Regions from separate parts of the Lysinibacillus sp. NPDC093216 genome, predicted to be linked through region 2. Evidence: riboswitches for the same ligand, from Rfam matches in the RefSeq annotation. Region 2 holds a riboswitch; the other holds the start of a gene.
The links. Region 2 has a riboswitch for FMN ahead of ribE (riboflavin synthase). Riboswitches for the same ligand answer to the same signal wherever they lie in the genome.
Positions count from the first base shown of each region.

Region 1 (8,432 bases), on a different contig from region 2:
TATTTGTAGCTTTCATAGCCTACCTAGTTGCAACTTTATTATTTGGTGGTTCGATAAAGCAATCGAATGCTACAGGCAAAAATACCGAAAAATGGGGTAAAGTGGCGATCACTGTCACAATTATAGGTCTACTTTCGCAGCTTGGTTATTTTGTCACTCGTTGGATTTATGCAGGGCATGCACCTGTTAGTAATATGTTTGAATTTACGACTGCGTTTGGGATGTTCATTGTTGGGGCATTCGTTTTGATTTATTTTATTTATCGCGTGACGGCTCTGGGCTTAGTAGCATTACCTGTGGCGTTATTAATAATTGCCTATGCAGCAATGTTCCCGAAAGAGGTAACTCCTTTAATGCCGTCTTTACAAAGTTACTGGTTAACAATTCATGTTATTACAGCTGCTTTGGGGCAATCACTTTTAGCAATTAGTGCGGTAGCAGGACTAATTTATTTATTAAAAGTAGTTAATTTAAAGAAACCTTCTAAACAACGTTTCTGGTTAGAAGCGGTAATGTTCTTCCTTGTAGTAGTCGTTGGTTTCGTAATTGCTACATCCGTTTTTAGTTTGATGGGTTACGATTCAACATATACTTATGTTGATAAAGAGGGTAATGGACGTCAAATTGAATACAAAATGCCGCCACTATTTGGTATGAATGAATATAAGGCAGTTGAAGAACATGGCATGTCTCCGTTAGTAGAAATGCCTCCGCTCATTAATGCGAAGAAATTAACATCAGTTGTGTGGTCATTATTAGTAGGGTCTGTTTTATATTTATTGATTCGATTAATTGCACGACGTCGAATTAGTGCGATTTTCCAACCTTTTGTCAAACGGGTAAATTTACAATTAGTTGATGAAATTGGTTATCGTTCAGTAATAATCGGCTTCCCAGTATTTACGTTAGGTGCTTTAATCTTTGCAATGATTTGGGCACAACTTTCGTGGAGTCGTTTCTGGGGATGGGATCCGAAGGAAGTATGGGCACTTATTACATGGTTATTCTATGCAGCATTCCTACACTTACGTTTATCGAAAGGCTGGGAAGGTGAAAAATCTGCATGGTTAGCATTAATTGGTTTTGGAATTATCTTATTCAACTTAATTGCTGTTAACTTGATTCTTGCAGGTTTACACTCATACGCATCAGCATAGACTAAGTTGATTTTGAGCATATATGATATTTTTACGTCGCTAGTATTGGAAAGAAGAGCCTTCTTGCTGTGGCAAGAAGGCTTTCTTTTCTTTTCAATAAGTGCTGTACCATGTACAATAGAAGGTAGAGAAAGATTAGAAGAGAGGGATCGTGAAAGTGTCAGAAAATATTTCAGTATTAGTAGTAGATGACGAGGATCGTATTCGACGCTTATTAAAAATGTATTTAGAGCGAGAAGGATACCTTGTTGACGAGGCAGAAAATGGTGAACAAGCGATCGAAAAATCTTTGGAAAAAGAGTATCACTGTATTTTATTAGATATTATGATGCCTGAAAAAGACGGGCTTGAAGTTTGTGCGGAAATCCGTGAACGTGCAGCAACACCAATTATTTTATTAACTGCAAAAGGCGAGGAAGCGAATCGCGTACAAGGCTTTGAGCTTGGAGCAGATGATTATATTGTAAAACCATTTAGTCCTCGTGAGGTTGTGTTACGTGTGAAGGCTATATTACGCCGTTCACAAGCATTCTCACCTTCGACAAATGCTTCTTCTTCAAAAGATTTAGTTGTGTTCCAACATTTAATGATTGATCATGATGCGCACCGTGTAACAGCAGAGGGTATTGAAGTAAATTTAACGCCTAAAGAGTATGAATTGCTTTATTTCCTAGCTAAATCACCAGACAAAGTATTTGACCGTGAACAATTACTAAAAGAAGTTTGGCATTATGATTTCTTTGGCGACTTACGTACAGTTGACACACATGTAAAACGTTTACGCGAGAAGCTCAACCGTGTATCTGAAAACGCTGCAAAAATGATTGTTACTGTATGGGGCGTTGGTTACAAATTTGAGGTTGTCAATGAATAGAATATGGAACAGTGTTGTCGGGAAGCTATGGGTAACCATATTGCTTCTCGTTTCATTTGTATTGTTTGTTTTCACGGTTTTAATGCTTGAATTTCTTCAGAATTACCATATGCAACAAGCAGAAAGCTCCTTGCGTCAAACTGCAGCAACAGTTGCCAGTATAGTAGATGATAATGAAACGGCAGAATCGACTTCGGAATTATTAAAAGATATTTTACCTGAAAGTACAAATGCACTTATTGCTATTAACCATGATAGAATTTCTTTCGCTATGCAGGAAGGTGTCAATAAAAAAGAAATACAGGATATGATTTTAGCCAATAAATCGTTCCAAGAAGTTTTTCAATCAGATAAACCGATTATTAAGGAAATGATGATGCCGTCTTCTACAGACAAAGAAAAGTTGGAATCGTATGTTGTGCTTGGTTTCCCGCTAAATGTGGAAAATGCTGTACACGGGGCTGTCTTTATTTATCAAAGTCCGGATGCGCTGCATAAAACATCGAAAGAGACGACGAAAATTGTCTTTTTATCTGCTTTCATTGCCTTTGTGCTGACGACATTTTTTGCGTTTTTCCTTTCATCACGTATTACGTCACCATTACGTAAAATGCGTGAGCTGGCATTTGAAATTTCTAAAGGGAATTTTGAAGCGAAGATGCCGACTACACAAAATGATGAAATTGGCCAGCTTGCAGTTGCCTTCAATCAAATGGGCCGTCAATTGAAACACAATCTAGAAGTGATCAATCAAGAAAATGAACAGCTTTCCAATATATTAACATCGATGACAGACGCAGTTATTACGTTTAATCGTGATCGTACAATATTATTAAGTAATCCGCCAGCGGACCGTTTAATGCAAACGTGGTTTGTTAATAAGGGATCACAAAGTGCGAAGCCAATTCCGCCAGAGCTTTATCATATGCTCGATCATGTACTGATGTTTGAGGATAAGCTTGAAGAAGAAATTGAGATGGATGGAAGTTACTATACGTTTACGATTAGCCCTCTTTATAGTGAGGAATCGATACGTGGAGCGGTTGCGGTTATTCGTGATATGACAGAGCAGCATCGTTTAGAAAAACTGCGTTCAGACTTTATTGCCAATGTGTCTCATGAGCTACGAACGCCAATTTCGATGCTCCAAGGCTATTCAGAGGCTCTAATGGATGATGATTTTATTCAAGATCAAGAAGAACGTAATGAAATTACAAAAATTATTTATGATGAATCGAAACGTATGGGACGTCTAGTAACAGATTTATTAGACCTTGCGCGTATGGAATCGGGGCATATGACGCTTTACAAAGATGAGCTCCCGATTAATTCAACATTTGAACGTATTACTCAAAAATTTGCACAGGTGGCAAAAGAGCAACATGTTCGTCTAATATTTGACAGTGAATTTAATGACGAAGCTTCGATTAGTATAGATGAGGATCGAATTGAACAGGTTTTAACAAATTTAGTTGATAATGCTCTTCGTCATACTGATGAAGGGTCTGTAACAGTGAAGGTTGAGCAGGAACCAACCTTTGCCAAGGTTTCTGTTCAGGATACAGGGCATGGTATTCCGCAAGAGGACTTACCATATGTCTTTGAACGTTTCTATAAAGCAGATAAGGCACGTACACGTTCTAAAGGCGGAACTGGCCTAGGTTTAGCTATAGCTAGAAATATTGTCAAGGCACATTCAGGCAATATTATGGTAGATAGTGTGCTGAAAGAGGGGACTACCTTCACGTTTTATTTACCTTTTGATTAATACTATTAAAGAGTGGTATTAATTGGATGTAACTTCTGTGGACATTTAGACGACAAATATAAATAGAACGGGGGTGGAGTGCTTTGAATGACTCCGTGTTCCATCGGTTATACGATGCATATCATCAAGACGTGTTCCAGTTTCTTATTTATTTAGTAAAAAACCGTACACTTGCTGAGGATTTAGCGCATGAGGTTTATGTTCGTGTATTGCGCTCATATGATCAGTTCGCAGGAAATAGCAGTGAAAAGACTTGGCTTTTTGCTATTGCTAAAAATGTCGCTATTGATCATTTTAGAAAGCAGGCTGTACGTCAAAAACATTCACTTGATTTTTTTGATTGGGAAACGGAACAGCTACATTCAACCACACCATCACCGGAGGACGTATTGCAGGCCAGTGATGAATTTATGCAGGTGCAAGTAGCACTCGAACACTGTACAGGTGACCAAAAAATGGTCATTATTATGCGCTACTTTCAAGACTTATCGATTGCAGAAACTGCACAAATACTAGATTGGACAGAAGCGAAGGTAAAAACCACTCAGCATCGTGCCATTAAATTTTTACGGCAACAGCTACAACAGGTTAGAGAACAGGAGGCGAAACGGCAATGACACATAACCAATTTGATGATGATCAACTTGAGCATCTATTAAATAATGCCCCTAAGCTTTCTGACCGCCGTTCAAAAGAAGAAATATTAAATCGATTATTGACAGATGCTCGCTTGCAGGATAATATCCATCTTCAAGAAGCTATACAACAACCAATAGATGATGAAATAACATCGCAAGAGCAACAACACAGTATTCCTACGCAACAAGAAAGTACCGAGACTGCAACAACAAAGAAGAAAGTTCGTAAATGGCCAATCTTTATGAGTGTTGCAGCAGTTTTCGCTTTAACAGTAATTACAGGCTCTATGTTCATGAATCATAATGATGCAAAATTAGACCAGGCTAATGCTCCTGAAACCTCTCAATATTCAACATCGCAGGATAGTCGAGCAGCGAAAAGCTTTGTCAACCAGGATAAGATTATGGAATCCAACAACATAGTAGCAAAACATTCAAGGATTATGTCTCTACGATCATCTGTTTATGAGGAAGATTTAACAGAAGCAGTAGTGTTTCATATTGGTTTGGCAAATCGTGATAAGAAAAGCGTACCGATGACGTATATCATTCCAAATGAACGAGTTGCCACTGATTTTCCGAAGAAAAAGCCTACAACATTACAAATGTATGAAAAGTATGCGCCGCAAATTGATGAGAAAGCAAATGGTTTTACTAACTATCATCCATATAAAGGAGAATTGAAGGAGAAGGGCGATAAACTAGTTCATGTATTGCCGGAGAAAAATGATTATGATGTTGCTTCAGCAGATACTAATGAATATTTAGAGACTTTACAGGATACATTCTCAGATTCAGAGTATAAAGATATTGAGTTTGAAAATCCTGATGGTACAGCCTACAAATTTTCCAAGGAAGAAGAGCCAAGTAATCCTAAGGCATTAACAAGCTCAAATCATTTTAATTATTATTTATATAAAGATGAAAATGGAGCTGAATATTTATCACCCGATTCTCGTAAGACTTTTCCCACTGTAACAGAAGCGCTTACCGATATGCGAAATAAAAATGATGATGTATACGTTTCAGTTGTACCAGAAAATATAGCATACACTGTAAAAGAAGTAGCAGAAGGCGTTATTGTTACATTTGATGAGCCGCTTGATTTAACGACCATGGATACTGTTCGTGCAACTCAACTGATAGAAGCTATGATGCTCACTGCTGCAAGCTTTGATCAACAAATACGTTTAGACAATGTTGTACAGGAAACCTGGGAAGGATTTGATTTAAAAAAATTCTTGCCAAAGCCTGTAGGAGCCAATAAACGATATATGCCATAAACAGCCTAACAACAAATAGACGAACAGAACATAAATAAATTTTTGGAGCATTCTCGCCACTATATGTGCGTGAATGCTCTTGTCATTTAACTTAGCAATTATTTTCAGTAGCGAAAGCGAAGCGTCACCTACGAAGTCTCTCGCCTCTATAGGTGATGAGATGAATAAGGATTTAAGCTACTTTTCACGAGTATTTATTAAAGCATACAAGTTTAATCGGATTTTTTTAAAGCAAAGCTATTTACTTTTCTCTAATAATTCATTATAGTAAGGCTATGAAATAAAAAAATAATGATTCATCTTCGGGGCAGGGTGAAAATCCCGACCGGCGGTAATAGAGTTGTAAATCGCTAATGTTTCCTTTAAGACATATTAGCTCGCATGATTTACTAAAGGCTCTTCAGCCCGCGACCTGTGCAAATAATTTTTTTGCATGGCTGACTTGGTGCAATTCCAAGGCCGACAGTTAAAGTCTGGATGGGAGAAGATGGAGGTACGATCGTCATTCATTGTTATGAATTTAGCTATGTACGAGCGTTTTTTCGATGTGGTTTCACACAGCGTATGCTCAGAAAATAGTTAATTAATGGCGTTTTTTAATCATGCCTATTCTCCCTTATGCTCTTTTGCATAAGGGTTTTTTCATGATAATAATTGATTAGGTCGTAACCTTTCTTCTTGCGAGATTGAATCAGCAAAGAGGAGAGAGTTTTCTATGAAGAAAAATGTTAAACTTCAATCGTATATTACGATTGGTATGCTGAGCAGTATTTCGTTTTTATTAATGCTTTTTAATTTCCCGATTCCGCCATTTCCAATGTTTTTGGAAGTGGACTTCAGTGATATGCCAGCATTACTAGCAGCAATCACTATGGGACCTGTAGCGGGGATTTTAGTAGAATTATTTAAAAATGTGTTGGACTGGGTTTTCTCAGGCACGCCAACGGGAGTACCGGTAGGACATATCGCGAACTTTGCAACAGGTATTTTATTTATTTTACCAGTGAGCTTTGTTTTTAATCGCTCCAAAACAGTTAAGGGCCTTATCGGAGGTTTAGCTGCTGGAACAATTGTAATGGCAGTAGGAATGAGCATCCTTAACTATGCAGTATTTTTACCTATGTACACTTACTTTTTAGGTATGGAGCCTGTTGTAGGTGATTCACTATATAAAATGATCGTAGCTGGTATTTTGCCATTTAACATTGTGAAAGGTATTTTAATTACTATCATCATGGCATTACTATTCACAACAATGCGTAAATGGATTGATCATCAGCGTTCTATGTATTTAACAAAATAATTAGGATGAGACCTCGAGCTGTTAAGCGTTCGAGGTTTTTTATGTAGAATGGTTGAGGTGTTGGATAATATTACGCAAAAGTAACATATAGAATTAATGTAGTCGACTGTATTATTTTATTGTAGAATAAGGAAGAGTTGAGTAAGTTAGAGGAGTTTGAAGAGATGAGTGAAAAAAAGAGTCAGTGGTCTAGTAAACTAGGCTTTATTTTAGCATCGGCTGGAGCTGCAATCGGACTGGGGGCAATTTGGAAGCTTCCATATGTTACTGGACAAAGTGGCGGGGGAGCATTTTTCCTGATTTTTGTGCTATTTACATTGTTGATTGGTTTACCGATGTTATTATCAGAATATATTTTAGGTCGTGGTACACAGTCTGAGGCTGTGACTGCCTATAAAAAAATTGCACCTACTAAAACAGGTTGGGCTTGGGTTGGTCGTATGGGTGTGCTCGGCTGTTTTTTATTATTAAGTTTTTATAGTGTTGTAGGAGGTTGGATTTTTATATATAGTGGCCTTGGTGTGACTGGGGCTGTTATTGATCCTTCCGTGGATCCTAGTGAACTATTTGCAAAGATTGTAGGAACACCTTGGATTACATTGCTAGGTTTAGGGCTGTTTACGCTAGTAAATGTATTAGTCATTTCACTTGGCGTGCAAAATGGTATAGAGAAGGCCAATAAGTGGATGATGCCTTTATTATTCATTATGTTTATTGTGCTTGTTGTGAGGGCTTTAACATTAGATGGAGCAATGGAAGGGGTTAAATTCTTCTTGTGGCCTGACTTTTCAAATATAACTGGAAAGGCAATATTGGAAGCGTTAGGGCAATCCTTCTTTGGCTTAGCAGTAGGATTTTCTTGTCTTGTGACGTACAGCTCCTATTTAAAGAAAGATGTGAGCTTACCTAATTCCGCAGGCTCTGTTGTTCTTCTCACTGTGCTTGTATCGTTTTTAGCAGGATTAGCCATTTTCCCTGTTGTATTTGCTTTTGATTTAGAACCGGCATCTGGACCAGGCTTATTATTTACGGTTCTGCCAACAGCATTTAGTCAAATGCCATTTGGTGAAATATTCTTAGCGATGTTTTTATTATTATTTTTATTCGCAACGCTAACTTCTTCCTTCAGTTTATATGAAATTATCGTAGCGGCATTTATGGAGAAGGGACGTATGTCTCGTTCTGCATTGACGATGCTACTAGGTGTAGTAGTCTTTATTGCAGCGATTCCTGCAGCACTTTCATCAAGTACATTAGCTGATGTATCAATTTTTGGAAAAACAATTTTTGATGCAACTGACTTTTTAGTTTCTAATTTAATGCTTCCGTTGGGTAACTTATTGATTGCTATCTTTATTGCGTATGTAGTTGATAAAGAATTTGTGAAGAAGGAATTATTAATAGGAAGT
Region 1 is NZ_JBNNVB010000001.1:10,585-19,016, reverse strand. It holds gene ccsB (c-type cytochrome biogenesis protein CcsB) at 1-1,157, shown strand, start outside; gene ACQKOG_RS00090 (response regulator transcription factor) at 1,315-2,031, shown strand; gene ACQKOG_RS00085 (ATP-binding protein) at 2,024-3,799, shown strand; gene sigX (RNA polymerase sigma factor SigX) at 3,883-4,416, shown strand; gene ACQKOG_RS00075 (RNA polymerase subunit sigma) at 4,413-5,720, shown strand; FMN riboswitch at 6,015-6,213, shown strand; gene ACQKOG_RS00070 (ECF transporter S component) at 6,436-7,023, shown strand; gene ACQKOG_RS00065 (sodium-dependent transporter) at 7,188-8,432, shown strand, end outside.
Region 1: it holds a riboswitch for FMN, as region 2 does, so the genes downstream of both, ACQKOG_RS00070 (ECF transporter S component) here and ribE (riboflavin synthase) in region 2, are expected to answer to the same signal.

Region 2 (8,432 bases):
CGTCCAGTATAATCGTGTCTAGGTAGAATTTTTGCACTTTGCTCAATTCTCTCCATCAATAAATCCCCACTAAATACAACATCCGTATCAATTCGTTGCAGCTGTAGTTTTATTTGCTCAAGCATTTTTTGATTGACGATATCTTCAAAATAAAGTACAGCTACAGTTGTTTTGGATCGTTTACCAAGTTCATATGTCTCAACACTTAATGAATTAGTAGGAATCCGTTTTCGTAATAAAGCAATATTGATAAAAACATCCTCAATAAAATCATCTCTCGGACCTTTGACAACTAATTCAAGGGTTGTTTCTTTAGGCTCTCGATTCGGTTTTTTAGCGATATAGCTTGAATATAACAAATTCATATCTTCAAAATAAAGTAAAACATGTCCTTTATAAACTCTTGTAATAGCTTCATCTTTACTTGTTATTTTCTGAAGATGGGGAACGTGTAAATTGTTTTGTATATGTTCTTCTAACATTTCCTCTGTTGTTGCAGTAAATAATGATTGAACTCGTTGCACAATAACGGTCTGCAGTAACCGCTCATCAACCATCGCTTCACATTTTATCAAATGTACTTTATGTTGCTGAAAGGAATACTCTTGGAATATCACATCAGCAGAGCGTTGAAATAGTGACTTCAAAGATTTCAAATTTAATTCTTGTTCCATTGAAGAAATATCCATCAACTCCTACTGAGCCAGCCCCTAATTAGTACATTTATGAGTAATAACATAAATACACTTACGGATATTTTCCCCATTGTCTAAAAAAATATTCAAGAAAACTTTAATGTTTATAATACTTTTTCAGAATAATTCATCTGCGAAATTTTCATACTATTATTAGGAAAAATTTATCCAATCATCTTCTTTAAATTTGCCATTTCAATAGCGGACATTGCTGCATCATAGCCTTTATTTCCTGATTTAGTCCCTGCACGCTCAATCGCTTGTTCAATATTTTCTGTAGTTACAATGCCAAAAATAACAGGTACATTTGTAGTTAGTGACACATTTGCAATTCCTTTTGCTGATTCATTACATACATAATCATAATGTGTTGTTGAGCCACGGATTACTGTACCTAATCCAATAATTGCATCATATTTCTTTGTTTCAGCTAACTGTTTCGCGATGAATGGCACTTCAAATGCACCAGGAACCCATGCTACATCGATAGAATTCTCATCCACACCATGACGCTTTAAACCATCTAATGCACCGTCTAATAATTTGCTTGTAATAAATTCGTTGAAACGACCAACTACTACTGCTATTTTTAAATCCGTACCAATTAATTGTGCTTCAAATGTTTTAACCATTTTGAATCTCTCCTCTATTATTTAGTCTAATCATCATAACGTGGGGTTGATTTCCGTTCCGACTGGGCGCTTTGTTATTGCTTTCGCGCAGAGCAGAGCTTCCTGAGGGCGTCCGATGAGCCCCTTCGCTTGCGCTCCAGGGTCTCGGGCCAACACGATGTTGATCACGAATTATCACAGGACGTGATGGTTTTAGCCTTCGTTCCTCTATCCGCTAATCCTCAAGGAGTCGCCCAGTCTCCACTCCAATCAACTTATATACATAAAGTACGTTTTAACAAATGTCATTCCAAACTTTTGTTGATGATCCTTTATATTGTCTGTGTGTTTTCTTCCATTATTAGTTTAAGACGATAAGTGGCCAATGCTTCAATTGAAATCATTTTTAAATCATGTTGCGCTGCATATTTAACAAGGTCATTAAAGCGTAGCATTTTGCCATTGTCCCCCATAATTTCACAAATAATGCCCGCAGGAATACTATGACACAGCTTGGCCAAATCAATTGTAGCTTCCGTATGTCCTCTACGCTCTAATACACCATTGTCCTTTGCAATTAACGGGAATACATGGCCCGGTCTACGAAAATCCGCAGCTTTTGCCTGTGGTTTTAGCATTTTTTGTATAGTCATTGCCCGTTCAAAGGCGCTAATTCCAGTTGTTGTGTCTACATGATCTATACTAACGGTAAATGCCGTTTGATGATTATCAGTATTAATACTAACCATTGGCTTTAATGCTAATTTTTGTGCAAGCTCCTGCGAAATCGGCGTACAAATAAGACCTCTTCCATAGGTCGCCATAAAGTTAATCGTTTCTGGGGTCATAAATTCCGCAAGTGCGAGTAAGTCCCCTTCGTTTTCTCGGTCCTCATCATCTACTACGATAATCATCTTCCCTTGTTTTAAATCCTCTATTGCTTCTTCAATTGAATGTAGCAATATCGCCACCTCCAGTTCTTAAAGTGTTATTAGATCAATTATGCCTCGGCATAATTGCGTCCGGATTGCTTAGGCCTGCAAGCATGACGTTGGTCACTCAGCCGTTTCCACAGAACGTGGCGTTCTTAGACTAAGTTCCTCTATTTCAGCGGATGTTTTTTGTACCGAAAGCGTAGCGACAGGTACAGATGTTTTGGCTTCGCTGAAAGAAGTTAAAACCCGTTTTTTGCTAAGAAGTCTCTTGAAATGGTTGGTTCCTGTCCATACTTAAGTTGATGCAAAATGTATTTTCCAACTAAATCGGTTTCTATATTGACGAGATCACCAATTTTTTTCATACCTAAAATTGTTTCCTTGTATGTGTGAGGTATCAGTGATACTGTGACACCGTTTTTCTCGACCTGAAAGAGTGTTAGACTCGTTCCGTCAATTGTGATGGAGCCCTTTGGAATACAGTAGCTCGTTAACTCCTTCGATAGTTCAATATCAATATAGACTGCATTTGCTAATGGCCGCTTGCGCACTATTTTCCCTACCCCGTCAACATGTCCGGATACAAAATGACCACCGAAACGTCCATTAGCTGGCATAGCGCGTTCTAAATTTACCGGATCTCCAACTGCGAGCTGCTGTAAATTTGTTGCGCTCACTGTTTCAGGCATTACATCCATCGTTAGCTCTTGTCCATTAAAATATATCACTGTTAAACAAACACCATTGACCGCTATACTGTCCCCTAGCTTTACATCCTCTACCATTTTCTTTGAAATAACGGTGATTTTCATACTTTGTCGATCGCTTTGCATGGTTTTTACGGTGCCAATATCCTCAACAATTCCTGTAAACATTTTTTCACCTGCTTTCATTCATTTAATAATTTCCGCTCAAACAAAAAACCCCTTAGAATAAAGGGGTTTGGGAGTTCATATACATAAGACGTCAACAAATAAACCTTATGGATATAATATTTTTTCCATAGGCTGTCATCTCATCGTTCTTCTCCCATCCAGACTGTCACTGTCGGTTTTGGATTTGCACCAAATCAGCTTGCGCTCACGGACTTTGAATTTCTTCATCACCGCCGATTGGGAATTTCACCCTACCCCGAAGAACTACTGCTATTCAATTTTTTAGCCAAATAAAACAAAAACTACTTCCCGACTATAAAATGGGAAGTAGTTAACATAAAAGCATACTCAAATACACCTTATAAACTCAAGCGAATTTAAAAAGCTCATACTTTTACCCTTCTCCCATCCAGACTATAACTGTCGGTTTTGGATTTGCACCAAATCAGCTTGCGCTCACGGACTTTGAATTTCTTCATCACCGCCGATTGGGAATTTCACCCTACCCTGAAGGATATTTTTATTTAGCTATTTCTTACGATAACACTAATTTATTTTATTATCCAGATAATTCTTTATAAATTTTTTTCTATAGTTCATTTCACATTCGCAAGTTTGCCTATCGTTGCGTTTGTAAATTGCTACAAAAACAATGAATTTATACAGTCAAACTACCATCAACAGAGACAACAGCATCAGCCATGAAGCTTGCTTTATCTGATGCTAAGAATAGGACCGCTTCTGCTACTTATTCTGGTTCACCATGGCGTCCCATACGTACACGTGACATTTCTTCTGGTACGTACCCTGTTTTTTCAAGTGTTTCACCAACACTTTGAAATAATGGTGTAACGATGCCGCCTGGACACACAGCATTAATACGAATACTTTTATTTGCATACTCGACCGTGACGCCTTTCGTTAAACCGATTACCGCATGTTACTTGCGGAATATACAGCGATACTGCGTTCTGAACGAATACCTGCCGATGAAGCAGTATTAATAATCGATCCTTTACCCTGCTTTTCCATTACTGGAATAGCACATTTCATGCCAAACCATTCCTCTTTTGATTAAATACTGCCTAACCTGGCCAGTATCAATTCAACTATCGCGTCCTGAATAATGGCGATTTCTCCTATATTTTTTCGCTTCCTTCACATGCTATGTTGTACCATCCCATTTGTCATAAGCAAAAAATTAATAAACACTTACATAATGAATAACAATAATTTAATTATGCTAAAACTAACTAAGTAAGCTAAAATCTACTATATAATTAAGGAACCTCTATTCAATTAGCACGTTACTTTATAATGGCATTTTTTAAATCTGCTTGACATTAAAAAATTAGTGATATTGTGAGTCATTTTCGTGCCATTTTAACAATGAACGCATAAGTACAATCAGATTCCTTTCTCACATTGGAGGCTTTTTATTGCAAAACATCTTGAAAAAAAAATCTAAATTTATATTTTATACCTTTATCGCAATTTGCTTTATCGCTTCTGTTTTTTTCGTTTATCACAACGAAGCATTTTATGATCGTCCAATTGCGGAAGTTATAAAAACGGAATTAAAAGAATCAAACCCTGTAACAGATATGTATGAAAATGAAGATCATTTATATACTCAGCAAATTACAGCTGTATTAAAAAATGGTAAAAAAAAAGGTAAGCTTATTCATTTTACAAATGAGTATTCAGCATCTGGGGCTTTTGATCAAGAGTACCATGTTGGGAATAAATTATTTGTTTCCATTAAAGTAAATACAGACAAAAATGGAGATTTAACTGGGGCTATTTTAGACGTGAAACGTGATCAGTTTGTCTTGATAGTGGCGTGGATTTTTATTTTTGCTTTGCTAATTGTCGGTAAAAGACAAGGATTATTTTCAATCATCAGTTTAATTGTAAATTCGCTTGTATTATCATACGCTTTGGATTTATATATAAATTCTAATATAAATTTGATATTTATTAGCGGGGTATGTGTTCTTTTATTTACGGTCATTTCTTTAATTCTCATTAACGGCTTGAATGAAAAAACATATGCAGCGATAGTGGCAACACTTATAGGAACATTTATTTCTATATTGATTAGTGCTTTAGTTTTGTGGATTACATCCGAGAATGGGCTTCGATATGAAGAAATGCAATTTTTAACGCGTCCATATCGAGTGATTTTTATGGCTGGGTTATTTATTGGAGCACTAGGAGCTGTAATGGATGTCTCCATCACAATGGCTTCTTCAATGTTCGCTTTATTTGAGCAAAACGAAGAAATATCTGACCAAGCATTGAAAACCTCAGGGATGGACATCGGGAAAGACATTATGGGAACGATTACAAGTATTTTGTTTTTTGTTTATATTTGTGGCTCAATCCCTATGTTGATTTTATATTTAAAAAACTCTTATCCATTAGGGCAAACACTTTCCATGAATCTTTCATTAGAATTAGCTAGGGCCCTAGCAGGTGGAATCGGTGTTGTCTTAACGATTCCAATCAGTTTATACACTTCTATTTTTTTCATTAATCGAAAGAGGGCAAAATAATGAATGTATTAGTATGGTTAACTGCCATTTTATTCATATTGATGAATGTTATCGGTGGAAAAAAAGGAGTACGATCTTTTCTATCTTTATTTTTAAACTTTGGAGTACTCTTTATCACCATCTTTTTAATGACCAATCAGAAAAATAGTCCAATTATATTAACGCTCATTGCCTGTACCGTCATTAGCTGGATTAGCTTATTTTTTATTAATGAAATGAGTAGTAAAACAGTAACTGCATTCATTTCTACAATGATTACGATTGTAATTTTATTACTATTCATTGTTTTTGTAACGGAGAAATCAATGATTCGAGGATTCGGGGAAGAATCCTCTGAAGAGATTAGCATATTTTCTCTTTATATTGGCGTCAATTTTGTGCAAATTGGAGCTTCCGTTATTATTATGAGTACGATTGGAGCAATTTTGGATGTTGCCATTTCTATTGCTACTTCCATGCATGAGATTCTTCATCATAATCCGTTAATTAGCAGAAAAAAATTATTTACATCAGGTTTAAGCATTGGAAGGGACATTTTAGGTACAGATACAAATACATTATTTTTCGCTTTCTTTGGTGGATATTTAAGCTTGCTCATTTGGTTCAAAGATTTATCTTATTCAATTGGTGAAATCATTAATTCTAAAGTATTTGCCACTGAACTTATTATGATATTTTGCGCAGGCATTGGAATCGCACTTATCATTCCTATCACTTCCTCGGTAAATGCATATTATTTAACAAAAAAACGAGATACAACATCACAAGATGCTTCATAATAGTCGTACCTGTCATCCAGCTCAATACTAACGGATGACAGGTACTTTTTTTGTCCATTCAACTACATAAAAACTGTATAGATAATTTCATTATTGATTTCGACACATTTTTCGGTACAATTTTTACCAAAGAAGTTGCCATAAGCCCCTTTACCCTGAAAAAATATTTACCCATTAGTAAAAAAATTATTCATCTGGGGTCATTTATAATACGCTGTTACATATTCTGTATAATCATGTCATTATTTTAAAATAGGCAGTAACATTTTCAAGAAAAAGACGTCTTTACAATTAGATGATTAAAGGAGAAAGTTTGTCATGAAATATATAATCTTTGATTTTGATGGAACACTGGCTGATTCAACAGCAGTGTTTGCATCAGCTTGGAATACGATTGCGCAAAAGTATAAATTTAAAGGAATAGAGTTAAAGGAAATCGAATCATTAAAAAAACTATCTATAGCGGAACGCAGTAAATTATTCGACTTCCCTATGTATAAATTGCCCATGATTTTACCACAGTTTTATCGCCTGTACCGCCAGTCATTAAATGATGTTCATCTTTATGATGGTATTAAAGAAGTCCTTACGGAAATTGATCAAAGAGGCTATAAAATCCTTATTATTTCCTCCAATTCACAGGAGAACATTTTAGAATTTCTAAAAATGAACGGTATTCATTGTGTGTCAAATGTTCTTTCTTCAAACCGTATTTTTGGAAAGGATAAAGTGATAAAAAGTTTTTTAAAGGGCTCGGGCATTACACCTTCAGAAGTTATATACATTGGTGATGAACAAAGAGATATTGTAGCCTGCAAAAAAGTGGGCGTGCCTATTATTTGGGTTAGTTGGGGATATGACGCTATTGAAGTTGTACAACAAGAGGATCCCGAGTACAAAGTAGCTACACCACAAGAAATTTTAAATATCATATAAGCTAAGAGGATCATAGCAATTAAAAAATTGCTATGATCCTCTTGTTGTTGAAAAAATTATTGTGGGAATGATTTAGGGTGTTCAGATATACCACTGTCGCTCCGCTTTCGCATATAAAAAACATTGCTGCAGCTTCATTTTATTAGAGGAACAGATTGAAGATACATATTAAGCGAAGTGGTTGATTGGAGTGGAGACTGGGCGACTCCTTGGGGATTAGCAATAGAGGAACGAAGGCTAAAACCATCACATCCTGTGATAACGCCTTCGTGACTAACATCCTGCTGTTGCCGCTGCCGCTACGCTTTCGCGCAGATGAAACCCTTTTGCTGTTGCTTCGTTGCACTACGCTTTCAATGAAACCCTTTTGCTGACGCTTCGTTAGCACTACGCTTTCGCACAAAAAAACATCTGTTGCCCTAAGCGGCTCATCGGTCGCCCCCAGGAAGCTTTGCTCTGTGCGAAAGCGAAGCGTCAGCAACCAAGCGCCCAGTCGGAACGGAAATCAACTCCTCGTTTTGTAAAGAGCAATACTATTGCTTTTTCAAGATTTCTACATATTTTTCCGCTGTTCTTACCTCAACTGTAAGAGAATTTTTACTATAGCTAGCTTTAATTAAAAAAGGTACGTTAGTTGTATTTTGAAATCTGAAATCTAAGCCACCATAGGAAACTGTAGCGTCTCTTCCTTTTGGAACGTACCCGACATCTAAAGAATGGTGATGACGTTCAACAAATTTTACTGGTATTTGATCAACCGCATTAAATAAGGTTGAGGACGTTTGACAGATACCTCCCCCAATGCCCATCACAACCTTTTTGTTGATGATTTCTGGTGCAGGCTGATAACCATTTACTTCGTCCCTAGGTCCAACGACTGTATTAAAGGAGAAAGAATCTCCACTTCCAACGATAACATTATTAATTGCCTTCGCAGAAAGTTCAATATTTTTATTTCTTCCTACATCATGCGTATTGAAGTAAGTTGTATAGGATGCCACAACCACGTCTTCTAAATATGGAATATCTTCAAAATTATAGCC
Region 2 is NZ_JBNNVB010000005.1:90,431-98,862, reverse strand. It holds gene ACQKOG_RS08110 (spore germination protein) at 1-689, opposite strand, end outside; gene ribH (6,7-dimethyl-8-ribityllumazine synthase) at 860-1,327, opposite strand; partial or broken gene ribB (3,4-dihydroxy-2-butanone-4-phosphate synthase) at 1,678-2,268, opposite strand; gene ribE (riboflavin synthase) at 2,481-3,116, opposite strand; FMN riboswitch at 3,259-3,384, opposite strand; FMN riboswitch at 3,510-3,635, opposite strand; gene ACQKOG_RS08090 (hypothetical protein) at 3,865-4,002, opposite strand; gene ACQKOG_RS08085 (hypothetical protein) at 4,047-4,148, opposite strand; gene ACQKOG_RS08080 (YibE/F family protein) at 4,556-5,674, shown strand; gene ACQKOG_RS08075 (YibE/F family protein) at 5,674-6,453, shown strand; gene ACQKOG_RS08070 (HAD hydrolase-like protein) at 6,772-7,389, shown strand; gene ACQKOG_RS08065 (VanW family protein) at 7,923-8,432, opposite strand, start outside.